One region of the Labrenzia sp. ATLA3 genome, then DNA from elsewhere that is predicted to be linked to it. Evidence: riboswitches for the same ligand, from Rfam matches in the RefSeq annotation. Region 1 holds a riboswitch; the other holds the start of a gene.
What was found. Region 1 has a riboswitch for S-adenosylmethionine ahead of AC2A6O_RS17640 (O-succinylhomoserine sulfhydrylase). Riboswitches for the same ligand answer to the same signal wherever they lie in the genome.
Positions count from the first base shown of each region.

Region 1 (14,330 bases):
CCGCGTGCGCATTCGTTTCCCTTCAGTCTGGCAATCCCGTTCCTGAAAAATCCGGACCGTTCGAAAAAGGCAGATCTGAAGAAGAGCGCTGGCAAAAGCTGACACGCTGCCAGCCTGCCGGAAACAATCAGAAAAAGCTCATCGGGAAATAGCGCAGGTAAAGCTCGCGGTAGATACCCTTCTGATGAAGCTGGCGCAGGGCGTAGGTGAGGGCAGCGGCCCGTTCCGGGTCGTCCTGGCGCGTTGCAATGGCCATGCCCTCATCAAAGTAGCCGGGCTCCAGCCACGGCCCGCCGGCAAAGGCACAGCAGCCATCTGCGGCTTCGCTCGGCAGCCAGAAGGACAGGTTCAGACCATCGCCGAAAAGGGCGTCGGCCGAGCCACCTTTGACGGCCTCCCGGGTCGCCTCCACCGTCTCCAGACTGATAATCTCTGCCTCGGGAAAGAAGCGCTTGGCAAAGGCTTCGTATCGGGACCCGGCCTCGACGGCAATTCTCTTGCCGGTCAGGGCCTGTTCGTTGAAATCGGACGCGTTATAAGCCCGCACCACAAACCGTGCCGGCAGCTTCAGATAATCCTCGGTGAAGTTGAGGCCGCGCGTGGCGGGCAGGCTGCGCGACAGGCCCGAGATGATCGCGTCGCCTTCTTCCTCGTCCAACGCGGGCAGAAGAACCTCGAAGTCCTTGATGCGCAGAGCGCAGGAACTGCCCAGTTCCTGGCACAGCGCCCGGGCGAGATCCACATTGAAGCCGGTCAGCCGGCCATGCTGATCGCGGAAGACAAATGGCGGGTAGCCGTCGGTCGCCAGAAACTGGATCTTGTCCGGAATGGCATTCGGCCGGTCGTGGACGGCTTTGGGATCCCAGAAATTGGGAACGCGGACCGAAGGTTCCTGGGCGGAGGCCGACAGGGTGCCAAGCGCCAGAGTGCAGAGCGTCAGAGTGGCGAGTGTCCGGGAGCTGGGAGCCAGCAGCCCGGCGGCACGACGGCCAATAGTCTGAAGAAGTGGTAGTGAACGTGGCACGCGGACGTCTCGTTCCATATCAAGTCATGGTCGGCATACGCGCCGGGAATCGCAACAACAGGATATCGCGAACCTGCACTGCTTGTCAGCCCGCTCTTTGGCGTGCGCGGAGTACCGTCAGGTCTGCGGTTCCGGATCATAGGACCGCAGGACGACGATTGTGTCGAAGCCCTTGATTTCGTCTTCATAGAAATGAGCTTCGGTGAAGGTCGCATAGGCTTCCATGGAAGCGCATTGCACCGTCAGCACCAGATCGGCCGGGCCGGTGACGTGATAGACCTTCTTCACTTCCCGAAGCTTCCTCAACTTCTGCAGCAACTTTGCCATGCGCTCGGGCTGTCCGCGCGACAGCGCCAGCATCACGAGCAAGGTGACAGAGGCGCCGGTTGCCTCTGGCGACAGAACGGCCACCTCCCGCTCGATTGCTCCCACTTCCCGAAGGCGCTGAACCCTGCGCAGACAGGCAGCGGAAGACAGGCCGACTTTCTCCGACAGTTCCTTGCCGGTCTGGCGGGCATCGTGGCTGAGCAGATGCAAAAGCTGATGATCGAAATCGTCCAGATCCATGGAAAGGTCCCCTAAGGCATCGTTATGCGACATATTATCGGAGATTTTTAAATCTTGCGAGTTTGTCGCTTCAAGGCGAGACATTTGCGCACCGCTCGCGGTGGCTCTTTCTAAACTTGTTCCTGTCTCGTTGGAAAGGAGCAAACAGATGTCCGATCACCATGTATCACTGCACCTGACGCGCGTCCGCAGGACGGGTCTGGGAACCGCCGTCTTTCATTTTTTACTGAAGCGTCTGCGCCATCGGCGCGATATGGCTCATCTGGCAGATCTGCCTGACTATTTGCTGGAAGACGTCGGACTCAGCCGCTCGGTTGTCCGAAAACAGGCACAGGTACGGGAAACGCTCCGCTGATAGGGGTCGGGCGTTGCTGCAAATTTGGGAGATAGGATGAAGAGGTTTGGAGCGGGTGAGGGGAATCGAACCCCCGTCTTAAGCTTGGGAAGCTTCTGCTCTACCATTGAGCTACACCCGCCGAACCTGATGAGCTTTCTGCGCCGACTTGCCCGGCCTGTCAAGCGGGCTTCTTTGAGGGGCATATGCTTTTCCAAAGCGCGGCGATCTTGCGATGCAGCATTGAAATCGCCATGTTCTGGCCGTGCAGTGCGACACGCACGAAAAGCCATCAAACCGGGGCACATCAATGCGAAAACAGGTCAGGGCGCTGGTCACCTCACGCAACTGGGAAGCCTGGATCATCGGCGTCATCGTTCTGAATGCGGTAACGCTCGGTCTGGAGACGAGCCACACCGTCACGGCGGAGATCGGCGGTTTCCTGAAGCTGGTCGATCAGGCAATTCTGGGCATATTCGTCGTCGAGCTGATATTGCGCCTTTATGCCCATGGTCTGAAATTCTTCAAGGACCCGTGGAGCCTGTTCGATTTCACCATCGTGGCGATCTCACTGATGCCGGCAACGGGCAACCTCTCCGTTCTGCGGTCGCTGCGGATCCTTAGGGCCTTGCGCCTCATTTCCGTCGTACCGTCCCTGCGCCGCGTAATCGGCGGACTGGTGGCCGCTCTGCCGGGCATGGGCTCGATTGTCGTGCTGATGGCGCTGGTCTTCTATGTCTTCGCTGTCATGGCCACCAAGCTTTACGGCGAAGCCTTTCCCGAGTGGTTCGGGACACTTGGCGCTTCGCTCTACACACTGTTCCAGGTCATGACGTTGGAAAGCTGGTCCATGGGCATCGTGCGTCCTGTTATGGACGTCTACCCGTATTCCTGGCTGTTCTTCGTGCCCTTCATCCTGTGCACGGCCTTCACGGTGCTGAACCTGTTTATTGGTATCATCGTTTCCGCCATGCAGGAGGAGCACGAGGCCGAGGCCGACGCCAACCGGCAGGCCATCCATGTCGACACAGGTCTTATTCTGGAAGAGGTCAGGGCGCTCCGCAACGAGGTCAGGCAGCTTCAGACGCAGGTAGACGAGTCCCGGAAGTAAGACTGCGCGACTGTCTGAAGCCGAGGCAACAGCGTATGGACCGAGAGCGATTTATGATCTGATGCGGCGTCCCATGGCTGGACCATGGGACCCATGCCGTTCCGTCTCCCAAGCCACTTGTTTCTTTGTGGCCAAGGTCTCGAGAGGGATGCGGGATCAAGTCCGGCGATGACGACTGGAGAGGGTCCACACCCTAAAGCTCCGCCAGAACATCTTCCGGCCCCTCGACCGCCAGCGTCACACCGTCTTCGGTGTAATCCCGCGTGATCACCGTCAGGCGGAGGCTTTCGATCCGCCGTTCCAGCTCGGAGCTGGAGGCAAAGTCGGCGCTAACCGTTTTTGACAGGATCTTCTGAAATGGCACCAGATCGGCATTGTTGATGGCATCCTGGGTGGCGCCGGAATAGGCCCGCGCAAGGCCGCCGCCGCCGAGTTTGGTGCCACCGAAATAGCGCACGATCAGAACGGCGCAGTTGATCAGTTCGGCCCCTTGCAGCACCCGAAGTGTCGGCATGCCGGAAGTGCCTGCCGGTTCGCCGTCGTCCTTGCCGCTTTCATCAATCCGGTCATCATCCAGCAGTCGGCGGTGCGCCGTGACGATGTGGTTGGCCTTCTTGTGTTCCTTGCGCAGCTCTTCCAGCCGCTGGTCGAACATTTCCATCGGCACAAGATGCGCCAGGAAACGGGACTTCCGGTCTTCCAGAAAGCCTTCAAATTCACATGTGACGGTTTTCAGGGCCATAGGAGGGTCAGGCAGGTGCCCTGAAGTGTTTGGACAGCTTGAGCGCCTGGCCCTGATAGTTGGAGCCGATGCCTTCGCCGTAAAGCGTTGCCGGGCGCTCGGCCATGTGTTCATAGACCAGGCGGCCGATGGTCTGGCCGTGTTCCACAATGAAAGGCACATCGTGCGAGCGGACTTCCAGCACCGCGCGCGAGCCGACACCGCCGGCACCCGCATGGCCAAAGCCCGGGTCGAAGAAACCGGCATAATGGACGCGGAATTCGCCGACGAGCGGATCGAACGGCACCATTTCGGCGGCATAGTCCGGCGGCACATGCACCGCTTCCTGGCTCACCAGAATGTAAAAGGCGTCCGGATCGAGGATCAGTTCCGCCCGTTGGCGGCGATAGATCGGCTCCCAGAAATCCAGGACATCCTGCGCGCCCACGACATCCACATCGATCAGTCCGGAGTGCTGCTTCGCGCGGTAGCCGATCAGGCTGTTCGGGCCGGTCCCCTCAAGATCAATGGAAAGCTGCACACCGTTGCCGATACGCTCGTTGCCACCGCTCATCAAGGTGTGGGCCTTGTGGACTGCTTCCAGTTCAGCATCGGGAATGAGCGACTGGCCGCGCCGGAAGCGGATCTGACTGAGGCGGGACCCAGACCGAACGAGGATCGGGAAGGTCAGCGGCGAGATCTCCGCATAGAGCGGACCGGTATAGCCGGCCGGGATGGTGTCGAAGGCCAACCCGTTGTCGGTGATGACACGGGTGAAGACATCCAGGCGCCCGGTGGAGCTTTTCGGGTTGGCGGTCGCGGAAATATCCGGTGCCAGAGCAAGGCTTTCCTGAAGGGGCACGATGTAGACACAGCCGGTCTCAAGAACCGCGCCTTCGCTCAGGTCAACGGTGTGCAGTTTCATCTGCTCAAGCCGTGCCGCCACCTGGATCTCCGGTCCCGGTAGGAAGCTGGCTCGCACCCGGTAAGCCTCTTTGCCCAGACGCAGGTCAAGGCTGGCAGGCTGGATCTGTCCGGTGACTGGCGGTGCGTCCGCTGAAATCTCTCCGGCGGCGAACATGGCCTGGATTACCCGTTCCGGCAGAATGCCGTTTGCTGTGAGAATTGCGCTTCCGTTCAAGGCCTGACCTGCTGTGACGTTCATGAAGATATTCCGCAGTTTGCTGGTCTATGGTCATTAAAGGATCGGGCCGCCCACGCCAACAGGCATTCTGGCAGAACCGGGCTTTTGGGCTCAAAGGACGCAATACACAATTGACCTGTGTCCGATTATCCCGTAGGACAAGCTCACTTCGTGGTGATTTGGGCCGGCCGGCTTGCAGCCACGTTAAACAAGTTGCTAAAAAGGCCGGAGGTGAGAACCCCGGTCTTTAGGCTGGGGTTTTTTGCGTTTGGAGCGAATGAAAGACATGACTGAGACCACCAAGACCGGAAACAAGAACTGGCGCCCTGCAACCAATCTGGTTCATGGCGGCACCATGCGGTCACCGTTTGGTGAGACCTCGGAGACCATCTATCTGACCCAGGGCTTCACCTACAGCGGTGCGGAAGCTGCGGAGGCCAGGTTCAATGGCGAGGATCCGGGCTATGTCTATTCCCGCTACGCCAATCCGACCGTTACCATGTTCGAAGATCGCATCAAGGGTCTGGAAGGGGCCGAGGCCGCACGGGCAACCGCCAGCGGCATGGCAGCCGTCAACCTGGCGCTGATGGCGTCGGTCAGAGCCGGCGACCATGTGATTGCCGCCAAGGCGCTGTTCGGCTCCTGCCGCTATATCTGCGAAACCTTGCTGCCGCGCTTTGGTGTTGAAAGCACGCTGGTCGACGGAACGGACATCGAGCAGTGGAAGGCGGCCGTTCGGCCGAACACCAAGGCCCTGTTTCTGGAAAGCCCGACCAATCCGACGCTGGAAGTGATCGATATCGAAGCCGTGGCGCAGATCGCGAAGGAGGCCGGGGCTCGGCTGGTCGTCGATAACGTCTTTGCGACGCCGCTCTACCAATCGCCGCTACAGCTCGGCGCCGATGTGGTCGTCTATTCGGCCACCAAGCACATCGACGGCCAGGGTCGGTGTCTCGGCGGCGTGATCCTGTCGGATGAAGAGTGGATCAACGACGAGGTCATGCCCTTCGTCAAGCACACCGGTCCGCACATGAGCCCCTTCAGTGCATGGGTGCTGTTGAAGGGCCTCGAAACACTGCCGCTGCGCGTTGCGCGCCAGACGGAAACCGCCGGCATGATCGCCGATTACCTGGCGGGTCAGTCCAAGGTGACGCGGTTGATTTACCCGGGCCGGGACGATCATCCGCAGGCTGATGTTGCCAAGCGCCAGATGCGCGGCGGGTCCACGATGCTGGCGATGGAAATCGAAGGTGGCAAGGAAGCCGCCTTCCGGTTCACCAATGCGCTGGAGATCATCAAGATTTCCAACAATCTGGGCGACGCCAAGAGCCTGATCACCCACCCGGCAACGACCACGCATCAGTCAATCGGCGAGGAAGCCCGCGAAGAACTCGGTATCACCGACGGTATTCTGCGGCTATCGATCGGCCTGGAAGATCCGCAGGACCTGCTGGAAGATGTGGAAAAGGCGCTTCAGGCGATCTAACGGCCTGTCTGCCGCAGGGCCCGGACGCCAATGAGCACCCGGGCCCCGGCGGACAGGAAGCAAACCGCTGCAAAGCCATAGGCGAGCACCGGAAACCAGTCAGGCATCAGGGCCATCAGCAGAAACAGCGCGATGGTTTCGGTGCCCTCGGCAAGGCCACCGATGTAATAGAGCGATTTGGCTCCTTGAGCGTCGGTGGTCAGCTTGTTCTTCTCCGCCATGATGGCAAAAGCCAGAAAGGCCGAGCCGTTGGCGTAGAAGCTGGCAAGAAGCGCCGCGGCCGCGAGGGCATTGCTGGCCGGGTCCTGCACGGCAAAGGCAAGGGGAATGGCGCTGTAGAAAAAGAAATCCAGCGTGATGTCGAGATAGCCACCAAGATCCGTTTTGGCAGTGGCGCGGGCCAGCGCACCATCGAGACCGTCGGCAAAACGGTTGACCGCGATCAGGAAAAAACCGACCAGAGTGTACCCGGTCGAGATTGCAACGGCTGCCGCCATGCCGATGGCAAAACCGGCAAGGGTCACGCTGTTGGCCTTGAGCCCCGTGCCGGCAAGGTATTGTCCCAGCCGGTTCAACGGCGGGTCGATCAGCGGGCGCAGGCAGGCATCGAACATGAAAAGGTCACTGTGTTTGGACTGACAGATCGTGTTCTTGCAAAATCCAGCATCAAATCACAAGCAATTCCAGCCTCAGATGCCACAACCCTCTTTCACGCTTGCGTCATTCGCCCTATAAGCGCGTCCTGAATGAGCGGGTGCCCCCCGTGGACGTCGCTTCGGACCGGTCTATTTCAAGGTTCGCAGTTCAGAAATTAAGGAAAAGCCGTGTCTGGCAGTTACACCGCCATCACCCAAGGGATCGAAGTCTCTGTCGAGCCGTTTTACATGGACGATGAATCGCGTCCCGAAGCGAGCGAGTACATCTGGGCGTATATGGTGGAGATCCACAACGGTGGCAGCGAGCCGGTGCAACTGAAAACGCGGTACTGGCAGATCACCGACGCTCTGGGGCGCCAGGAAGAGGTCAGCGGAGAGGGCGTCGTCGGCGAACAGCCGGTGATAGAACCCGGTGAAACCTACGAATATTCGTCTCACTGCCCGCTTTCGACCGACAGCGGCATCATGGCCGGGTCCTATTCGATGGAACGTCCGGACGGCTCCCTGTTCGATGTCGTCATTCCCGCGTTCTCGCTCGACCTGCCGGACGCGATCCACAGTCTGAACTGAGGCTCGTGGGCCCGGTCAGATGCCGGCAAGGCCGCCGCTTCGGCGGATAGTGCAGGCTCATTTGCGCTCCGATTGCCTGATTGCCCATGTTTCGTCTCCGCAATGAGGGACCGAAAACAACAAGGTTTCAATTTGAACGATCTGGCGAAGTTGAACGGCGATGTGCCGTTGCTGCCTGTTCCTTGATCCAGAGGGTTATTGTGTCCAGTGCGCCCGGCGCGTAGGCACGGCGCCCCAGCACCATAAACAAGGCCTTCGCCCAGGAAGGCATTTGCCCCTCGAGCTGGTAGTTGAAGGCTTCCGCCCGAAGCAGTGCATGTGTTGCGTGCGGGACGACCACGAAGCGGTTGGCGGGGTTGCCAGCTTCGAGGGTCTTTCGATAAACGGCGGAATTGAAATCGGGATCGACATTGAGGTCTTCGCCGCCATGCACAGTCAGAACAGGGGCGGATATGTGTGTCAGGCTAGAACTGGAATCGGCCGCCGCATTCCGGTGAGCGAATGCGAAGCGGTCTTCCGGCATCGGAACCTTGTCCATGCCGCTGTCGAGATAGTCCTGATAGGAAAAATCCCGGTCGAGAAATCTTTGCCCATCCCTCGCGTTCTCGGCGACGGCTTGATCGATCTCCTTGAGATCGGTGCCTGTACGTTCCAGCCTGCGCCGGGTATGATAGCCTGCCTGCCTTAACCAGTTGACCGCGCCGCCGACAATCACGAAGAAATCGGCCTGTGCAGGCTCTTCCGCCAGAATTGGCAATACCCAACCAGCTTGGGAAAAGCCGAGAAACCCGGCGGGAGACATTCGCAATTCAGGCTGTTCTTTTGCTGCAGCAAGGGCCGTTGCTGCGAGGCGAGCCCTGTCAGCCATCGAAAAGGACAGCCAGTTGCCTTCGCTCTCGCCAACCCCCGGTTTGTCCCAGGAATAGAGGGCAAACCCGCTGTCCAGGAGGCTGCTGACAAGAGGCAGGTAGCCACCGCCGGAGTACCTGTCGGCAGGGCCATCCCCATGAACGAGCAGAACCAGGGGCGGCGGATCAGGCTTCGTGTTTTCGGGGGGCGGCAGATGCAATGTGCCTGAAACGGAATATCCGTCGAAGGAAAAGACAATCGGCCGCGTCTCGTATTCAGAAAGCTCGAAATCCTGAAGGCCCAGGAAAACCAGGAAAACACCCGCCAGGACGGCAATGGATGCCGCCCCGACCCAGGCGAGGGCCTTCGATGCTTTCAAATACCTGCTCCGAGCGGATCAGATGGTCCGGTGACGGGCAATCGCGCCGCGTTCGATGGCAGCCACGGTCAGCTTGTCGAGTTTGAAGCGGTCACGCAGAAGCTGCAGGATGCGCAATTCTTCCTTCTCGACGTGGAGATCGGCAGCCGCCACTTCAACCGCCAGGGCATAGGCCGTGTCGTAAAGCTTTGTCGGAAGCACGTCGCCGACCAGTTCCAGCACCAGATGAAGGCCGTTGTCTTCCTGCAGGATGTCACCACAGCGCTGGGCGGCCGGGATGATCCGGTTGTCGTCGTAGCCACTGAAGACGGGCAGCATCTTGATCATGTCGCCGATGGTGGCCAGTTCGTTGTCGGTCATCTGATTGTCCGACGCCGAGACGATAACCATCACGTAAATGAGGGCTTCCTGTACGCTGATCGGCTCGTTCATAGACACTATTCTTTCTCCCGTAGCACCAAAAGACGGAAACATCTTCTTGATCGTGCGCCCGATGTAGCGGGTTGGGAGACAAGCTTCAAGTCACCGCTGCAAGACAATCTGATGGCCGCCGCAGCCTGCTTTTCCAGCCGGGATAACGTTGGAGAGGGAAAGAGTGCTCAAAGGTCCCGGTTACCGTCAACTTAGCTGGGATCATGCGATTGCACACAGAGGCGTGTTGATCTAGTGTCGCGCCGCAGCAACCAGCCGAAAATACCAAAAACCGGCTTGTTGCGTTCCATCCATTCTCTTGAACAGAACGACTATAAAAATGACCGAACAATCCCTGCCTCCGCTTGACCTTTCGCAAGAGTTTGTCGAGGCGGCCACGAAATCGAAAGCGTGGCCGTTTGAAGAAGCGCGAAAACTGGTCAAACGGATCGAGAAAAAGGGATCGGACAAGCCGGTTCTGTTCGAGACGGGTTACGGCCCGTCAGGGCTGCCGCATATAGGCACCTTCGGCGAAGTTCTGCGGACCACCATGGTGCGTACCGCCTTCCGCCTGCTGACCGAAGACAAGATCCCGACCCGGCTGCTGTGCTTCTCCGACGATATGGACGGCATGCGCAAGATTCCGGAAAACGTGCCGGATCGTGCAGCGCTCGAACCCTATCTCCAGATGCCCCTGACGGCGGTGCCGAACCCGTTTGGCGGCGACTTCGACAGTTTTGCTGCCCATAACAACGCCATGCTGCGCCGGTTCCTGGACACCTTCGGCTTCGACTACGAGTTTGCCAGCGCGACGGAATATTACAAGGCGGGCAAGTTCGACGAAGTGCTCATCCGCGCCACCGAAAAGTACCAGAAGATCATGGACGTGATGTTGCCGACCCTTGGGGCGGAACGTCAGGCAACCTATTCGCCGTTCCTGCCGATCTCGCCGACGTCGGGCCGTGTGCTCTATGTGCCGATGAAGGACGTCAATCCGAAGGACGGCACCATTACCTTTGCTGATGAGACTGGCGAAGACATCACTCTGCCGGTTACCGGTGGCAAGGTAAAGCTGCAGTGGAAGCCCGACTTCGGCATGCGCTGGGCCGCGCTTGATGTCGACTTCGAGATGTTCGGCAAGGATCACATGACCAATGCGCCGATCTACGACAAGATCTGCAACATCCTGGGCGGCTCTGCTCCGGAACACTTCGTCTACGAGTTGTTCCTGGACGAGAAGGGCGAGAAGATTTCCAAGTCCAAGGGCAATGGTCTGACCATCGACGAATGGCTGACCTATGCCGCACCGGAAAGCCTTGCGCTCTACAATTTCCAGAAGCCGAAGACGGCCAAGAAGCTCTATTTCGACGTCATCCCGAAGGCGGTGGACGAATATTACACCTTCGTCCAGAAATACGAGCAGATGCCGGTGGAGCAGAAGCTGCAGAACCCGGCCTGGCACATCCATTCGGGCAATATCCCGAAGATCGACATGCCGGTGCCTTTCGCCATGCTGCTCAACCTCGTGTCCGCCTCCAATGCGGAAAACAAGGACGTGCTGTGGGCGTTCATCTCCCGCTATGCACCGGGCGTCACGGCATCGACCCATCCGGAACTGGATGCGCTTGTCGGCTATGCGATCCGCTACTTCGACGATTTCGTCAAACCGACCAAGTCGTTCAAGGTGCCGGACGATGTCGAGCGCACTGCGCTGGAAAAGCTGGACGAAACCCTGGCAGCCCTGCCGGCCGATGCGGATGGCGCTGCCATCCAGGATGCGGTTCTGGACGTCGCACGATCCATTGAGCGCTATCAGGACCCGTCGAAAAAGGGGCCGGACGGCGGCCCCGGCGTGTCGGTCGTCTGGTTCTCAGCGCTTTATCAGTTGCTGCTGGGTCAGGAAAAGGGGCCTCGTTTCGGATCCTTCGTCGCTCTTTACGGCATTGCCGAAACACGCGAGATGATCCGCAAGGCGCTGGCTGGCGAACTGACGGCCTGATTGAAAGACAAAAGCAAAAGCGGTGCATCTGCACCGCTTTTCGTCTTTATGGTCTACCTTCCGGCGCAAGCTGCGTGGATTAGTCCGGACCGGCTATGGTTCTGACACGCGCGGTACTGGCTTCCAGTCCCTCACCGATCAAATCGGCAACGCCCAGTTCCTTCAGCTTGAGAAGACCGGCAGCCGTCGTTCCTGCGTAGTCGATCATTTCCTGAACATGCTCTGCCGAAGACCTGGCGTCTTCGGCCATGATCTGCCCGGCCGACAGGATCAATTGTTTTGCGGCGCGTTCGGCGATGTGCCTCTCCACCCCGTTGGCGCGGGCATACTCAACGATACACTCGGCGAAGAAGGCGGCAAACCCGGGAACTGGTCCGGTTATGGCGGTGAAAACCTCGATCTGCTGTTCGTCAGCGACTTCATCACTCGGACCGCAGGCCGATAGCAGTGCCTGGACGCGCTTCCGGTCCGCTGGTGTGAGCGACGTAGCCGCACACCAGGGCGAGTAGGCCAGCCGCTTGCCAGCCGCCGGGCTCGACATGGCGCGAACGACCCTGTCCGAGCCTGTGATGGCCTTGAGCCGGTCGCGCGAAACGCCCGCCATAACTGAGAGGATCAGTTTATCGGGAGCTGAAATCCGAACCGTATCGACAAGCGCCGGCGGGACGGACAGTAGGATGACGTCACAGGCATCGGCCAGAAGCTGGTTGGACGCGGTAAAGGTGATCTCCGGCCAGGCGTCGAACCCGCCTGCCGAACCGGACCGATTGGATATCCAGAGCTGGTCAGCTCCGATACAGCCACTGTCCAGCCACGCAGTTGCGATAGCGCTGCCAAGTTGGCCTGTTCCCCCAATGATGCCGACCTTGATGTCTGCAGTCATGAAAACTCCCGATCCGGTTTCTTCGCCTTATGAGCCTAATACCAATCAGGATAAACGCGAAGCAGGCTTGCTGGCCTAAGTAAACGACCCTTGCCGGTAAACCGGGCTTCGTGACGCGAGCGCTTGATAGCCGCTGTGCGAAAGAACAGATCTTTCCAGTCGGGCTTTAGCGTATGGGTGGGTCTGCCTCCGGGAACTCATCAATGGTCAGTTGGTCTTCACCCGGTTGTTCCGGTTCGGACCTCAGGCTCCATTCGACAGTTTCCGGGGCGAGTTCCTCCAGACCCGGCAAAGAGGACGGCACTTCGGTTTCGAGCCCGGTCGTCGGCAATTCGTTCAGCCATTCCGATTGCCACTTGCCGATCTTTCTGTCCCTGGCTTTTTCGGCAAGCTCAAAAAGTCCGGTTGGCGCATCCGGCGCCGGATCCGCCCAGCCGTAGCGAACAAGCCGTCTGCTGAGGTCCATGGACCCGCGGCTGCAAGTGGCCAGGATCTGTTGTGGACCGGTTTCCTCGATCTTCTCGCAGGTCACCTTCAATTGCCGCACCAGTCCTCTCAGGAAGGTGCGTGCCCTGGCGCCGCAGGGCCAGGTGCCTCCGAGCCGCGAAATGCAGGTTTCGTCCGGTTTCAGCGGAACAATATGGGCGAGCGTGATCGTCAGCCTCTTCGATTTGATGTGCCCGCCATCCAGAACCTGAACCCGCATGAACTCCAGCGGCCCGTCTGGGATCGGTTCAACCGGTGGGTTCTTCAGTTCCAGATAGCGTTTGGATGGCTCAATCCGCTTCAGGTTGCCGTTGACCTTCGGTGCCGAGACCCCTTCGGGGGAAACGTTGCGAATGTCATCCGGCCGCGGAGCGGTTGTGACGACAACCGGTTCGCTTTGTGTCCGGACAGCTTGCGAGGCGGTGTCTTCCGTCTTCACCGGGACGCCGGTTTCCTGGCCAGTGGGGGCCGCACTGGTTGCCGCCACGCGTTCGTTCTGCGGCGAGGGCGGGTCGCTCAGCAACAGCCAGGCGAGCAGACCACCTGCGGTGGTCAGCACGATAGCAGGTGTCATGAGAGGCCGAAGCTTCATCAATGTGCGCTCGCAGGTTATTGGCTCGCCCAGATAATACGGGCAGTCCACTCGATTGCCGAGTGCCGAAAGCGCAGGGAGTGAGAATTGTCCCCGATTGTGCGGACAGCCAGGTCCTCGCGGCCTGTCTCCAGCAACGTATAAAGCGACAGACGGCCGCTGGTGAGTCTCAGTGCCAAGCGATCACCTGTGCGAAGGGGTACATCCGGTGCGACCACAACGATATCGCCGCTCCGGTAAAGGGGCTGGAAGTCTTCGTTGCTGACCCGCAGGGCAAAAGAAGCCCCGGGCTGCGGAAAGGTGAACCGTTGCCAGGTCGCGCCGGAAGGGCGGCCTGCGTCGTCGAAGGCATCACGGTTTGACGCCGCTTCCAGTCCGGCAAGGGGCACCAGAGCAGGCGCATTGTCGTTTGGCACGTCCAGCGTTTCCACGCGTGCGGCAAAGGTGTTCAGGGCTTCACCGGTCGCCGCCAGCACCTTGGCAAGCGACTCGGTGGAGGGCCAACGCGGACGTCCATCGCCGGCAACGCGTTTTGACGGATTGAACGCGGTCGGGTCCAGGCCGGCCCGCCGTGCCAGACCGGACGGCGACAGCCCGTTCTGCGAGGCGAGGGCATCGATGGCCGCCCAGACTTTTTCGTGTGAGAGCACGGCTGCCGGTTTCTCCATGGTATGCGACAGGAATAAATACCTTTCGCTCATATGGGTTTTCCCTGCCAAAATTCAAAAGAAACGCGCAGGCCTGCCTGTGCGGCTTGTTCGGGGCGGTCCGGATGAGTAGTGTCCCGACCGGCTGAGCATGCGCCGGGCCTTTGCCTGCCATGCCGTCGCTGGCACCAGGCAAGGCAGACAGATGACACTGATATTCAAGATCGCTCCAAAATCCCTCTGGCAGGAAGCAATCAGCCTCGGCGTTTTCAACGGCGCACCGGTGGATCTTCAGGACGGCTTCATTCATTTTTCCGCTGAAGATCAGGTTCGGGAAACCGCTGCAAAGCACTTCGCGGGCCAGCAGGAGCTGTTGATCGCCGCCTTCGATGCGGACAGTTTCGGCGACGATCTGAAATGGGAGACGTCGCGGGGGGGAGCCCTGTTTCCCCATCTCTACGCACCGCTGGA
Region 1 covers NZ_JBXUKV010000006.1:195,550-209,879, forward strand. Annotated here, with positions in the region: gene AC2A6O_RS17600 (sterol desaturase family protein) at 1-102, shown strand, start outside; gene AC2A6O_RS17605 (transporter substrate-binding domain-containing protein) at 128-1,024, opposite strand; gene AC2A6O_RS17610 (Lrp/AsnC family transcriptional regulator) at 1,142-1,591, opposite strand; gene AC2A6O_RS17615 (YjiS-like domain-containing protein) at 1,740-1,946, shown strand; tRNA gene AC2A6O_RS17620 (tRNA-Gly) at 1,994-2,067, opposite strand; gene AC2A6O_RS17625 (ion transporter) at 2,236-3,036, shown strand; gene AC2A6O_RS17630 (YigZ family protein) at 3,230-3,778, opposite strand; gene AC2A6O_RS17635 (2'-deoxycytidine 5'-triphosphate deaminase) at 3,786-4,922, opposite strand; SAM riboswitch at 5,063-5,142, shown strand; gene AC2A6O_RS17640 (O-succinylhomoserine sulfhydrylase) at 5,179-6,387, shown strand; gene AC2A6O_RS17645 (CDP-alcohol phosphatidyltransferase family protein) at 6,384-7,001, opposite strand; gene apaG (Co2+/Mg2+ efflux facilitator ApaG/CorD) at 7,212-7,613, shown strand; gene AC2A6O_RS17655 (alpha/beta hydrolase family protein) at 7,741-8,841, opposite strand; gene AC2A6O_RS17660 (tellurite resistance TerB family protein) at 8,860-9,273, opposite strand; gene AC2A6O_RS17665 (lysine--tRNA ligase) at 9,593-11,251, shown strand; gene AC2A6O_RS17670 (pyrroline-5-carboxylate reductase family protein) at 11,331-12,134, opposite strand; gene AC2A6O_RS17675 (thermonuclease family protein) at 12,301-13,194, opposite strand; gene AC2A6O_RS17680 (S24 family peptidase) at 13,230-13,913, opposite strand; gene AC2A6O_RS17685 (DUF952 domain-containing protein) at 14,065-14,330, shown strand, end outside.

Region 2 (14,330 bases), on a different contig from region 1:
GGTGAAAAGGGCCGTCCCGGTGCCAAAGGAAGGCGCGGGAGCGGCGGACGGGGTTCAGTATGGACAGTGCGGTGCGCATGGCGGACGGAAATGCCGGCGAAGGTGGAACAGAGGCCCTGACAGAACAGGGGCTGAAGGCTGCCGAACTCAGTGTCATCCTGCCGAGTTTCAACGAAGCTGAAAATATCCCCATCCTGATCGGCCTTCTGAACGAGGCGCTTGCCGGAATCGCCTGGGAAGCCATCGTCGTCGACGACAATTCGCCTGATGGAACCACCGAGGTTGCCCGCAAGATTGCGCTGACCGACGGCCGCGTCCGAGTCATCCGCCGCATTGGCCGTCGGGGCCTGTCCGGGGCCTGCATCGAGGGTATTCTGGCGTCTTCGGCCCCTTTTGTGGCCGTCATGGATGCAGACCTGCAGCACGACGAGACCATGCTGCCCAAGATGCTGGCCGCCCTGAAGGCCGACGACACGGACCTGGTGGTCGCAAGCCGCAAGGTCGATGGCGGTACCATTGGCGAAGGCCTGTCGTCTTTTCGCGCCTGGGGCTCCAACCTGGCCAACGAGCTTGCGCAGAAGCTCTTGCACGTCACCCTGAAAGACCCGATGAGCGGGTTCTTCATGATCCGCCGGGACAAGGCTGAAGCGCTCGCGCCGAAGCTCTCGGCGCAGGGGTTCAAGATCCTGCTCGACCTGGTTTCCAGTGCAGGCGGCACCTTGAAGATCAAGGAAATGCCTTTCACCTTTCGCGAACGCCAGCACGGCGAAAGCAAGCTGGATACGCTGGTAACGCTCGACTATTTCGGGCTGCTGCTTGCCAAGTATTTCGGCAATGTCGTCTCGGTTCGCTTCCTGATGTTCGGCCTCGTGGGGGCCAGCGGCCTGTTTGTGCATCTGGCGGCGCTGCGCGTTTTGCTGCTGAGCGACGTGGAATTCAACCTTGCCCAGACGGCAGCCTCATTTGTCGCCATGACATCGAACTTCTTTCTCAACAATCAGCTTACCTATCGGGACAGGCGCCTGACCGGCATGAAGGTTCTGATCGGTCTTTTGACCTTCTACGCGGTCTGTTCGGTCGGCGTTCTCGCCAACGTGGGGGTCGCCAACCTGATGTATGCCGATCCGTCCTACTGGTGGTTTGCCGGAACGGCGGGGGCAATCATGGGCGCTGTCTGGAACTACGCAGCAAGCTCCGCCCTGACATGGCGCAAGTCGTAAGGGCCTGCCTTGACCGCTGAACCCCAGACCGGACCGCTGCCTTTTTACCTGCGTCCCGCAGGGTTGATCCTGATCGTCGGGCTGCTGACGGCGCTGAAGATCTTTGCCGCCGCCAATTCCCATTTTGTCGAGGACGAAGCCTATTACCGGCTTTGGGGGCTGTCTCCGGCCCTGAGCTACTATGACCATCCGCCGATGATCGGCTGGTGGATCGGCATCGGTCAGGCGCTGTTCGGCGACTCCGTCTTTGCAGTGCGCGCACTTGTCATCGCATCCGGAGTGATCGGATCCCTGGCATTGTGGCGCACGGCGTCGCTGCTATTCGGTCGCACGGCTGCTGCCTGGTCCGTGCTGTTCCTGAACGCCAGCCTGCTGGTTGGCATCGGCGGCATTCTGGCAACGCCTGACGCACCTTCGGTTCTGTTCTGGGGACTTACCCTGTGGGCACTGACGGAGCTGTCGGCATCCAAAAACGCCAACTGGTGGTTCATGGTCGGGCTGATGGCCGGCTGCGGGCTGCTTGCCAAATATTCGGTTCTTTTTCTGGGTGCGGGCATCGTGCTCTGGCTGGTCTGGGTGCCCGATGCACGGCGCTGGTGGCGTTGCTGGCAGCTCTGGGCCGGCGGTCTGCTTGCGCTGCTCTGCTTTTCGCCCGTGCTCTACTGGAACCATGCCCATGAGTGGGTCAGCTTCTACAAGCAGTTCGGCCGGGCTGGCACCGGGGGCTACACGGCAAGATATGTTCCGGAATTCCTGGGGGGCCTGATCGGCCTCATGAATCCGCTGATTGCCATCCTGGCGGTCGCCGGTTCCGTCAGGCTATTCAAGGGGCTGCGGGCACGGGAAAATGCCGCGTCCCTCCTGCTCCTGACCGTTTTGCCGTTCCTCTTCTACCTCGTCTATCATTCGCTGCATGCGCGGGTGCAGGCCAACTGGCCGGCACCGCTGTTCCCGGCCTTTGCCATGATGGCGGCTGTGTTCGTCACGAACAGGCCTGCCGGTTCGGCTTTCTGGCGGCGTCTGGCGCAAGCCGGGGTCGCCCTGGGGCTTGCCGTTGCCCTGGTGGTTCAACTGCATGCGGTCTGGCCGATAACAGGCGCTTTCGCCCGCAAGGACCCGACCTTCCAGTTGCGCGGCTGGCCCGAGATCGGAAGGGACGTGAAGACCTTGGCCGAACGGGAAGGGGCCGGTTTCGTGGTAACCACCAGCTACGGCCTCAACAGCCAGCTCGACTTCCTGCTGAAGAACGATCTGCCGGTGTTTCAGCTCACCGAGCGTATCCGCTATGTCATGCAGGACGAACCTGACATGTCGCTGTTCGATGGCCCGGGGCTGTATGTTGCTGAAAAACGCCGCAACCGGGAAAGCGATCTGCGACAGTCCTTCGCCACCGTCGAGGAAGTCGGAGAGCTGACGCGCAAGGTCAAAGACGTGCCGCTGGAAAAGCTTGTCGTCTACAAGGTCGATGGCCGTATCGGCCCGGTGTTCGAGCCTGTTGACACCAATTGATCCGCCACAACTCAACAACCGACTTGATTTGCTTGGCCGAATGCCGCAGGGATGTGGCGTAATATTCACGGTATCCGGTCCGCCTGCGGAATTTCATGAAGCGAATTACACTTGGAGCGTTGGACTATGGCCTGGCCTTCGGGGTCGACCGCGCCTTGCGTGACCTTGTGGAGCGCGGGCGTCTCAGCGCACTCGGGGCCATGGTTGCCACCGAATTGTGGCCGCGTGAATTCCGTCCGCTTCAGGAAACCGCCGAAAAGGTTGGCAAGCGCGCCCTGTTCGGCGTGACGCTGGCCTTCAGCGGCGACCGTGTGTCGCCCGTCAGCGCCCGCATGCAGGAAATCTACGGCGACCGCATGTTCACCCGCGAGCAGCTGCAGCGTCGCGCCTTGCTGCGACTTCTGCCCGACCAGCTTCTGCAGGAGGAAGCCCAGGCGCAGCTTGCCCGTTACAGCGTGTTGATGAAACGCCCGCCGGATTTCGTGGCGGTGCGCGAGGGACTTCTGGAACGCACGTCCCTGGCGCGGATCGTAGTGAAGGCGATCGAGCACGCAGGTTACGGCGAGCCGCCTTTGTTGATTTCGCCGGTGCAGTCAGGCCTCAAGGCGATCCGGTTGGCCCGTCTTGCAAAGGCGCATGGGCTCAAGCTTCTGCCGAAGGCCGATCCCCTGCCGGAAACAGACGACCAGGAAAAGCTGCACACTCTTTTGCACAATCACTTTGACGGCATGAGCGATCTAAGCTTTGTAGCAGCTATTCCGGGCCGCTCGGATGACCGTCTGCGGCGGGACGAGTCGCGCCGGAAGATTGCGATACGCGAATGTCAGTATGAGGTTCTGTCCAGCCAGAGATTCTTTCACACGCTGGAGAAAAAAGATGTTTTTCTGAACTGAAATCGAAGGTTTGCTCAGGCACAGGCGGCCGAAGCTTGTTACATTTGGTTTGGCTGGGGCACGCCAGGAAAAAACTGCAACGAAAAAACGGCCCTGCGGGGAACAGGGCCGTTTTTCGTGGAGGTCGGGAAGAGGGGAGGGGCGACCCCGCTTCCATGTCCTTAGATATAGGGTTATTTTGCTGGAATGCACGTGATGGGCATCACAGGTTTACATTAAATTTTGGAAATTCGCGGGCATCAGCGCGTTTGGCAGGGGGAAGGTGTGGCGGAAATCAAGGATTTTTTAAAAAATAGCTTTTCACTCGAAGGGCTTGATCCGGAATTGGCAGTTGGTCTTTCGCGCCTTGCAAGGCCGATGAAAATATCGGCTGGCACCATTCTCTTCGAAAATGGCGATCCCGGAAACGGCTGTTATGCGGTCCTGGAGGGGTCGCTGAAGGTGGCGCTTCTGTCCGTGGAGGGCGATGAGCAATTGCTTGCGGTTCTCGGCCCGGGCGATCTTGTCGGCGAACTGGCCCTGCTTGACGGGCGGCCGCGATCGGCCACGGTGATTGCTTTGAAAGAAGCTCAGCTCGCCTTTATCGACAAGGCCGCCTTCCAGCGCTTTGCCGACGAAAACCCGGCCGTCTACCGGCACATGTTGTCGATTGTCGGAAAGCGGCTGCGCCATGCCAATGACGTGCTGGCCGCACGGTCGTTCCTGCCCTTGCCGGGACGGGTCGCGCAGACCCTGCTGCAATTGGCGGAAACCTTCGGCAAGCCGCTCGACGATGGCCGTTTGCTGATCCACTACAAGCTCAGCCAGGCTGATATCGCCAACATGGCAGGTGCGGCGCGTGAAAATGTCAGCCGCGTCCTCAACGACTGGAAGCGGGCTGGCACCATCAGCCGGATTTCCGGTTACTACTGCCTGGAACAGATGGACTTCCTGGAGAAAGCCTCGACGCTTTAGGTAAAGCGCCGCGGCCTTCGGCAGAACAGGACTTACCGAGGCAAGTGATTGAAGGCCGTGCCGCCTTCAGGACGCTTCACGCTGTCACTTGAACCATATGTGCCTTGCGGGAGGGAGCGCGGGATCTCTTTCCCGGTGCAGGTGAAATCATGCGCCTGGGTCTACAGGCAGTGCCATCTGCGTTCCAGCAAGGATAGAGGCCAGCGTCTCGGTGTTGAGGCTGGCGAGAAAGGCTTCCGAAGCCCGTGCCATCGCACCTTTCAGGGCACAACGCGGCAGGAAGGCGCAGATTGTGGATTCGGGCTTCAGGCAGGCAACGACACCCAGGTCCGGTTCGATCAGCCGCACAACGTCCCCCAGCCGGATCGTGTCTGGCGACTTGGCCAGCCGGATGCCGCCGCCACGTCCTCGTGTCGTCTCCAGGTAACCGCCCTTGGCGAGATGGGCGACGATTTTCATCACGTGCGATTTGGCGAGCCCAAGCTGCTTTGAAAGCTTGTCGACGGTCTGCGGATCCTCCGACTGGCCGGTGGCCATCAGGATTCTCAAGGCAAAATCGCTGGCCTGACTGAGGCGCATGACTGGGTCTCTTTAAACATTCATCTTAGATGTTGATTTTAGCGTGTTGCTGTGTCATTTGAAAGATGCATATAAAATGAATGTTATGGAGGCGGCTATGGAAGCCCCTGACACCAGTTCCAACAGGTACAAGCTGAAGAGACGCGAACGGCCGAACAACGGCGACCGCCTCCAACGGTATGAGCAGGTCGACGAACAGGCTATCCACGTGATGGTGCACACCTTCTATGGCTGCATTCGCCAGCATCCGCGATTGGGAGGTATTTTCGAGCGCCGCCTGGCTGGCCGCTGGGAAGAGCATCTGCCGAAAATGGAAGCCTTCTGGCAATCCGTCCTGCTGAAAAACGGCGCCTACAAGGGCAAGCCCGTTCCGGCCCACCTGAAGCAGAAAGAACTGGTCAGTTCGGACTATGGCGAATGGCTCAGTGTCTTCCGGCCCGTGATCCGCGAATTGTTCGTGCCGGACCTTGCGGACGAGATTGTCGCCATTGCCGAACGCATTGCGCAGAGCCTGTGGCTGGCGACTTTCGCGACCCCCGGAGGCAATCCGCCTGCCGAGCTGACGTCGCAACCTTCTGAATGGAGCGGATCATGCTGGTAGCGATTGTCCTGATAGCGGAAGCGCTGGTGGTTGTCTGGTTCACCGTCTTCTTGCTGATGCTTGTGTCCATGTACCTGGAGTCGCGCGCCATGCCTCTGCCGAAGCTGGATGTCGCCGGGCGCACACTCATCGGCAGCGCGAAACTGGCCTTCATCACGGGCATCGTCGCCCTTGCGGCGATGACGGTCATCGAAATCCAGGCCTTCAACTAGAAAGTTACAGCAATGAATGCGTCCAATCTGCTGCAGCGCGGCCTGCCGATTTTCCTGATCTGGGTCGCGGCCCCCATGCCGCTCTGGATCATGGCAATCCTGATGTTTGTTCTGCGATAACCGGCGTTTTTCTTGGTTCAACAGGATAGGGTGCTGTTCAAACACTTCTATTCTTGCAAACTATGACCTAGTCTTTTTGTAGGAATCAACAGAGGGGCTCAGGCGTGGACGACGACAAGCCGACAGGCGATCTGACATTACGTACCATGGCAATGCCGGCCGATACCAATGCCTCGGGAGATATCTTCGGGGGCTGGGTGTTGTCGCAGATGGATCTGGCAGGCGGTATTTCTGCCGGTCAGCGGGCCGAAGGGCGCGTCGTGACCATCGCGGTCGACAAGATGAAATTCATCCGGCCTGTCCATGTGGGCGACGTGCTGTGCGTCTATGCCCAGGTTGTTCACGTCGGCAATTCGTCAATGGAAATCAAGCTGGAATCCTGGGCCCTGCGCCAGCGCTACGGCCACCGCGAAAAGGTGACCGAAGCGATTTTCACCATGGTGGCTGTCGATGACGACGGCAAGCCGCGCCCGGTCCCCAAGAGGGACTGAGCGTCGCGATCTCCCCCGGCCTGGTTCTCCAAAAAACCTCATCCTGAGGAAGCGCGTCAGCGCTGTCTCGAAGGATGGGCGGCATACTGATGAGCAAGCGGCCCATCCTTCGAGACAGGCCTTCGGCCTTCCTCAGGATGAGGCGAGTTGTTGCAGCACACCTGTATCAACGAAATAGGCACAGTGCAGACATTGTGCACCACACGGGACAGCCCCGTCAGTGTCTGACCATGCCGTGCCGGTTGAGGATATCGGCAAAAAGGTCTTCGTCGACAGCACGCGTGCAGCCGTTCGCCCACAGCTGGAGCAGCGTTTTCAGACGCTCGGTACGGGCTGTCGGCGTTAGCGGCGCCTTGTGCCTGGGCAGGCCGCCCAGAATGCGCAGGGATTTGATCCGCGCCAGCACGCAATCTTCAGCGGCCTGGCACCAGGTATCCGTTGCAGCGAGTTTGGAACTCGCCACCACATGGTTCTCGATCAGATCTGCCGCTCGTCCGGCAAAATGGTCCTGAGACAATAAATCCTCCATCGGTTGCCCGAGGAGGACTGGCGCATGCAAATTAACCGCTTCGTTGCCGGAATACCTCTATTGAGGATCTGACCGGCCGCATCCCTGTTGCGGAAACCACCTTGCCCGGACGGCAGGTTGGCGAGGGCGCCAGCCCTTCTCTTGATGATGGCGGGCTTATGCCACGTCCATTCCGGCTTGGCAAGACCGTCAGTGCATGGCACATCTTCCTGGAAAGACTAGCTCGGGAGCAGGTCGTTGGACCGATCCATTTTGCATCACAGCCGGCCGATAGTGCCGGTTCTGCTCGCCTTTTGCGCCTGCTTCATTGATGTGGTTTGCATTCTTGGACTGTTTCACACGTTCACGGCCTTCATCACCGGCACGCTTGTCGTTTTGTGTACGGAGATGTTTCATCAGGCAGACAACGCGGCGCTGAAAGTGTTCGTGCTCGTGGTCTTCTTTGGCTCAACCCTCTTCTGGTTCGCTTCTGTCACAAGACTTGTTCAGAAAAACAGGATCGCCGTCCGGCATCTGTTCGCTCTTGAAGCGATCCTCGTCGCTCTCTTCATGCTTGTCGCAGGTCTTGGTGATCCGGCCGCCAGCGGTCCGTTATCCGCCGTTACCCTGACAGCAGTCGGCTTTTCGACCGTGGCCATGTCGCTGCAGAACGTGATTATGCTGACGCTGCTCAACAGGCATGTTCCGACAACGGTCATGACCGGCAACACACTCAAGCTGGTGCTTGGCATTGCCGACTATTTTACGCACCCCGAAACCCGCTCCGGCAGCCGGTCGCTGATCCGTCATCAGACGCTGGTGCTGTCCGCTTTTGCGGTTGGAGGTCTGCTGGCGAGCTTTCTGATGACGATCCTGAGTTTCTGGGCGCTCGCAATACCCGTTGCCCTGCTGATGCTGCTGGCGGTCGTTCAGCCGCCACATGAGGCGCAGGCTGCCTGATTCTGGAGCGCCGCCCGCAGCAGGGCTTCAGCCGTCCATCTGTCTCTGTCCGGTGTTGCTTACCCCTGGCGAAGCCTGTCGTAATCGACGCGGCCATCAACGAGATGGATCCGCCGGTCCATCCGGTCTGCAAGCTCAAGGTCGTGGGTGACGGCAACAACGGTTGTCCGTTCGCTCTTCACGATGTTCTGCAGGCTTTCAAACACCTGTTCGGTTGATGCGCTGTCGAGACTTCCGGTCGGCTCATCCGCCAGGATCAGTGCTGGCGAATTGGCAAGCGCACGGGCAACGGCCACGCGCTGGCGCTGCCCACCGGAAAGCTGTTCCGGGCGGCGGTGCAGAAAGTCTGCCAGACCAAGCGCCGCCAGAAGCTCCGTTGCATGATCAAGCTGTGCCCTCGGGCTGCGTTTGCCGAGCCGCTGCATCGGGATCATCACGTTTTCCAGCGCGGTGAACTCGGGCAACAGAAAGTGAAACTGGAAAACAAAACCAAGCTTTTCCAGGCGGAGATGCGCCATCTCGGCAGACGTCAGCGCATGGGTGGGCAAGCCGTCTATCCGGACTTCGCCTGAAGTGGGCCGGTCCAGAAGGCCAAGCAGGTATAAAAGCGAGGATTTGCCGGACCCGGACGGGCCGGTTATCGCCACAAACTCCGCTTCCCCCACCTGAAAGCTGACATCCTGCACCAGGGTCACCGGCACGATGGCAGGCAAAATGCGGGTGAGGTTGCTGGCCTCCAGCAGAACGCGGCCTGAAGTCGCCAGTTGTTCCGGGGCAGGGGTCATGTCGCCCCGCGAATGATGTCGACAGGGTTGAGCCGGGCGGCTTTCCGGGCGGGGATATATCCGGCGATCCCGGAAGAAAACAGCGCCAGCAGGCAGGCGATGACATAGTGCAGGGCGGAGAAATAGATCGGCAGGTGGGTCATTTCCACGTCCTGGGAAAACTCGAACTTGACCGAGGCCAGATAACTCGACAGGCCGAACCCAAGCGCCGAACCTGCGAGCGCGCCCAATATCCCGATCACCAGCCCCTCGAGCACGAAGATCTGCTGAATGTCGCCCTCCGGAAATCCGAGCGACTTCAGGATCGCGATGTCGCGCGCCTTTTCGTGCACGATCGTCGAAACAATGTTGAAAATTCCGAAGCCGGCAACGACCAGAATGGCCCCGACGACCGTATACATGATCACATTGCGCACGAAGAAGGCCTCCATCAGCCCCTCGTTGGCCTCCTCCCAGGAAACTGCCTTGTAGCCGAGCTGCCGTTCCGCCCGGGCGGCGACCTCGTTGGCTTCGCCGATGGCATTGAGATGAATGGCAATCGAATTGATGACATCGGGCTTTTCCAGAAGGATCTGCACCGCCTTCAACGGTGCATAGGCAAGGCCTTCGTCGCTCGTGGTGATGCCGCTGTGGAACAGGCCGACGATCTTGAAACGCTTGGCGACACCGTTGGCCGATGTCAGCGTCACCGTATCGCCCAGCTCCGCCCCCAGCCGTTCAGCGGCCTTGTCGCCGATAACGAGCCCGTTGGATGTCGTGTCCAGATCCTCGAAGGCCCCCTCGCGCATGTCTTCGCCGATTTTGGAGACGGTCAGTTCGCGCCTGGGTTCAACGCCGATCAGCGTCATGCCGATGTCCTGTCCGGCATACCGCAGCACCGCCTGTCCGCTCAGGCGCTGCGCCATCGCGCCGTTGACCCAGTCGCGCAGCGAGGCAAGCGCTTCGGTCGGGTTGCGGATGCCGCGAAGGTCTTCCTTCGGTCTGAGGCCATGATAGGCGACGGCATCGTAGACGGCGCTGGCCGGTTGCTGCGCAGGCGCGCGCTGCTCGTCAAGGATCTCCACATGGGGAATGGCATCGATCAGCGTTGCCGTGAAATCCCGCTGGGACCCTTCCATGAGGCTGGCCATCGCCACCGAAAATCCGACGCCGAGGGCAACACCAAGCGTCGAGACGATGGTTTGGCGCAAGCGGTTTCGAATGTGGGTGGATGCGATGCGCAGGAGAAGCATTATTGACCGTCCCCGGGCACCGGTCTGACCTTCTGTCCTTCCAGCAGATCGGGGTCATAGGGAAAAACGACCCTTGTGTCTGCCGTGACGCCACTCAGCACTTCCGTGGCGCGTGTGCCCGTGATCCCGGTTTCGACCGTCAGCGGAACAACCTTGTTTTCCACGTCCAGCGTCAGCAGTTTCGAGCCGTCAAAGGCAGCAGCAGGCAGCAGCAGGGCATCTTCTTTTTCGGTCGTAATGATATTGATTTCGGCAGTCATGCCGATGCGCAGCGGTGTATCTTCCGGCAGGTCGAGATAGACCCGGTAATTCTTCAGCACCGGATCGCCCTTTGGCGTGATGCTGGCAACTTCCGCTGTCAGTTCCTTGTCGGGAAAGGCATCGGCGCGGATGAGCGCCTTGTGACCCTTGGCGACTTTGGGAATGTCCTCTTCGTTGACGTCCGCCACCAGTTGAAGCGGAGACGGCTGACCGATCCAGAACAGGATTTCACCGGGCTCCGCAACTTCTCCCACCGACCCGTCGGCCCGCAGCACCATGCCGTCCATGGGGGCAACGATGACGTAGTCGCGCAGGCGCTCTTTCTGGGCTGCCGTCGTGGCGTTGATGCGGATCAGCTCGTTCTGGGCCTTGTCGTAAACCTGCTGGCTGACGACCCGCCGCTCGAGCAGTTGCAGGGCACGTTCCTTGTCGGATTGCGCCAGCTCCTGGCGTGCCTCCAGCTCGGCGAGTGTCGCACGGGCGTCGCCGCTGTCGAGTTCCGCTAGCTGGTCGCCCTTCTTGACCTGATCGCCCTCGCAGCCGCACAGCGATACGATGCGCTCCCGGATGATGCTGGTGACCTTCGCCCATCGCACAGGCTCAACGACGGCTGTGGCATAGACCACTTCCGCCGCCCGTCCGGTCGCCGGCATGACCGTGTGGACTTCAGCCGGTTTCTTGAGCCACCAAAACGCACCGGCGGCGATACCTGCGATCAGCAGGACGAATATCAATAGTTTCAAAAAGCGCATGGCACACCCTTGGCGGATCTACCGCCACATTACCGCCTGGGTCGGGGGATGCCATGGCCTGGATCAAATCTGGATGCGCGCGCGGCTAGACTTGCCGGAGGGGCCGTCGAATGTCAGTTCTTCAGGGAGGGGGCCTGTAGGGGTCAGTAATGAGGCGGCTTTTCGATCTGATGGCCGGGCAGAACGTTGTCCATCAGTTCCGTGACCTGATCCGTCATATTGGTGACGAGCCGGTTGAGACGGTCGAGTTGTCGTCCCTGATCGAAGACGACGGTGTTGAGCTCATCGATGGTATTGAGCGCATGGGTGAGATCGATTTCAAGCTTCTCGATCCGGGCTTCCTTGTCGTCCGCCATGGGCGTCTCCTGCGTCTTTTTGGGGCAGCCAGTCTTCTGTCGCGCGCCCGGTGTCTGTTGAGGCAGATATATTGCGGTAACGGCAAAACACCAACTGTCATCATCAGTTGACTGTCTGTTTTAAACGGGTGGAGCTGCCCTATATCGAGGCGTACTCCCGAAAAGGGCTGGTACCTGAACATGACTCAAGAGGGCTATATGAGTGACCTGAACGACTTCGAGATCTCCCGCAAATGGCCTGCAAAACATGCTGACCGCATTCAGCTCTATTCATTGCCGACGCCCAACGGCATCAAGGTGTCTGCCATGCTGGAAGAGACGGGCCTGCCATATGAACCGCATCTGGTCGATTTCAGCAGCAAGGATCAGCTGAGCCCGGAGTTTCTGTCGCTCAATCCGAACAACAAGATCCCCGCTATCATCGATCCGATCGGCCCTGGCGGCAAGCCGCTTCCATTATGGGAATCCGGAGCGATCCTGATTTATCTGGCGGAAAAGTCCGGCAAGTTCCTGCCGCAGGATCCGGCAAGGCGCGCTGAAACGCTTCAATGGCTGATGTGGCAGATGGGCGGTCTTGGACCGATGGCGGGGCAACTCGGCTTCTTTCACAAGTTCGCCGGCCGTGAGTACGAGGACCGCCGCCCGTTCGAACGGTACCGCGACGAAACAAAACGTCTGCTCGGCATCCTGAACCGGCAGCTTGAGGGACGTGAGTTCATTGTAGGAAGCGAATACACGATCGCCGACATGGCCTGCTGGCCCTGGGCGCGCAACATCAATGGGTTTTATGAGGCCGGCGAAGTGACGGACTTCGCATCCTTTGAGAATGTCGTTCGCTGGGTCGACATTTGCATGAAACGCCCGGCGAGCCAGAAGGCAGTCGACATTCCTTCCTGACGCCGGGAACCGGTGGTGACGCGTCAGCCCAGGAAGAAGACCGATGTCAGCAGTGCAATTAGCAGAATGATGACCGCTAAGAGCCGCCAGATCGTGCCATATTTAGAACGCGGCGGAACCTGGGACTCAAGGTCCTGGTCGGTCTGAGCCTCCTGAGCGATTGTCCTGTTCAGCTCGTCGACGTTTTCAAAACGTTCTGAAGCTGCCTGTCTCGCATCCTGTGCCATAGGTCTCTCCGTGTTTCCGTTCATAAGGAAAACCGGCTGAGAGAGCTTAGGTTCCGAAATGAGTAACACGCGGTCGCGGACGGAAGGTGCGGCCAAGAAAAAAGGGCGGTCCCGAAACCGCCCTCTCGTAAAGCTGTTGAGCTTTGGGCTTCTTGGAAGCCCATGCCGTACCCCGTGCCGCAATGCGGCACAAACGCGAGATGATGGGCGGCAAACAAAAAGGGCGGTCCGGAGACCGCCCTTTCGTAAAGCTTTTGAGCTTTGGGCTTCTTAGAAGCCCATGCCGCCCATACCGCCCATGTCGCCGCCCGGCATTGCCGGTGCAGAGTCTTTCTTCGGCAGTTCAGCAACCATGGCTTCGGTGGTGATCAGCAGACCAGCGACGGAAGCTGCGTCCTGCAGAGCAGTACGGACAACCTTGGTCGGGTCGATGATGCCAGCTTCGATCATGTTGACGAACTTTTCGGTCTGAGCGTTGAAACCGAAGGTCGGATCGTCGTTTTCCTGGATCTTGCCAACAACGATGGAGCCTTCGACACCAGCGTTTTCAGCGATCTGACGGATCGGAGCTTCCAGAGCGCGCAGGACGATCTTGATACCGGCCATAATGTCGGAGTTGTCGGAAGCAAGGCCTTCGACAGCCTTCTTGGCGCGCAGCAGAGCGGTACCACCACCTGCAACGATGCCTTCTTCAACCGCAGCGCGGGTTGCGTTCAGCGCATCGTCGACGCGGTCTTTCTTTTCCTTCACTTCGATTTCGGTCGCACCGCCAACGCGGATCACGGCAACGCCGCCTGCGAGCTTTGCAAGACGCTCCTGGAGCTTCTCACGGTCGTAATCGGAAGTGGTTTCTTCGATCTGAGCCTTGATCTGGGAAACGCGGCCGCTGATGTCGTCCTTGGAACCTGCACCGTCAACGATGGTGGTGGTTTCCTTGGTGATGGAGACCTTCTCGGCGGTGCCGAGCATGTCCAGCGTAACGTTTTCAAGCTTGATGCCGAGATCTTCGGAGATCACGGTACCACCGGTCAGGATCGCGATGTCTTCGAGCATTGCCTTGCGGCGATCACCGAAGCCCGGAGCCTTCACAGCAGCGATTTTCAGGCCGCCACGCAGCTTGTTGACGACGAGCGTAGCAAGAGCTTCGCCTTCGACGTCTTCAGCGATGATGAGCAGCGGACGGGAAGACTGAACAACAGCTTCCAGGATCGGCAGCATGGCCTGCAGGTTGGAGAGTTTCTTCTCGTGCAGCAGGATGTACGGCTTTTCCAGGTCAGCCAGCATCTTGTCGGCATTGGTGACGAAGTACGGGGACAGGTAGCCGCGGTCGAACTGCATGCCTTCAACGACTTCGAGTTCGGTTTCGAGGGACTTTGCTTCCTCGACCGTGATCACGCCTTCGTTGCCGACTTTCTGCATGGCTTCGGCAATGTCCTTGCCGACCTGCTCGTCGCCGTTTGCGGAGATAGTGCCGACCTGTGCAACTTCGCTGGAGGTGGTGATCGGCTTGGAAGCGGCAGTCAGAGCCTTGACGGCTTCTGCAGCAGCGAGATCAACGCCGCGCTTCAGGTCCATCGGGTTCATGCCGGCTGCAACAGCCTTGGCGCCTTCCTTGACGATGGACTGAGCCAGAACGGTTGCCGTGGTGGTACCGTCGCCAGCGATGTCGTTGGTTTTGGAAGCCACTTCACGCACCATCTGGGCGCCCATGTTTTCGAACTTGTCTTCCAGTTCGATTTCCTTGGCAACCGAGACACCGTCTTTGGTGATGCG
Region 2 covers NZ_JBXUKV010000007.1:78,544-92,873, reverse strand. Annotated here, with positions in the region: gene AC2A6O_RS19595 (glycosyltransferase) at 78-1,220, shown strand; gene AC2A6O_RS19590 (ArnT family glycosyltransferase) at 1,230-2,729, shown strand; gene AC2A6O_RS19585 (ChbG/HpnK family deacetylase) at 2,825-3,622, shown strand; gene AC2A6O_RS19580 (Crp/Fnr family transcriptional regulator) at 3,980-4,576, shown strand; gene AC2A6O_RS19575 (RrF2 family transcriptional regulator) at 4,724-5,155, opposite strand; gene AC2A6O_RS19570 (group III truncated hemoglobin) at 5,253-5,756, shown strand; gene AC2A6O_RS19565 (hypothetical protein) at 5,747-5,968, shown strand; gene yciA (acyl-CoA thioester hydrolase YciA) at 6,193-6,579, shown strand; gene AC2A6O_RS19555 (hypothetical protein) at 6,797-7,096, opposite strand; SAM-I-IV-variant riboswitch at 7,138-7,261, opposite strand; gene AC2A6O_RS19550 (YoaK family protein) at 7,346-8,047, shown strand; gene AC2A6O_RS19545 (ABC transporter ATP-binding protein) at 8,107-8,832, opposite strand; gene AC2A6O_RS19540 (ABC transporter permease) at 8,829-10,067, opposite strand; gene AC2A6O_RS19535 (efflux RND transporter periplasmic adaptor subunit) at 10,064-11,077, opposite strand; gene AC2A6O_RS19530 (SlyX family protein) at 11,221-11,433, opposite strand; gene AC2A6O_RS19525 (glutathione S-transferase N-terminal domain-containing protein) at 11,632-12,330, shown strand; gene AC2A6O_RS19520 (hypothetical protein) at 12,354-12,557, opposite strand; gene groL (chaperonin GroEL) at 12,828-14,330, opposite strand, start outside.
Region 2: linked by a shared signal. The riboswitch ahead of AC2A6O_RS19555 (hypothetical protein) and the one ahead of AC2A6O_RS17640 (O-succinylhomoserine sulfhydrylase) in region 1 are both predicted to bind S-adenosylmethionine.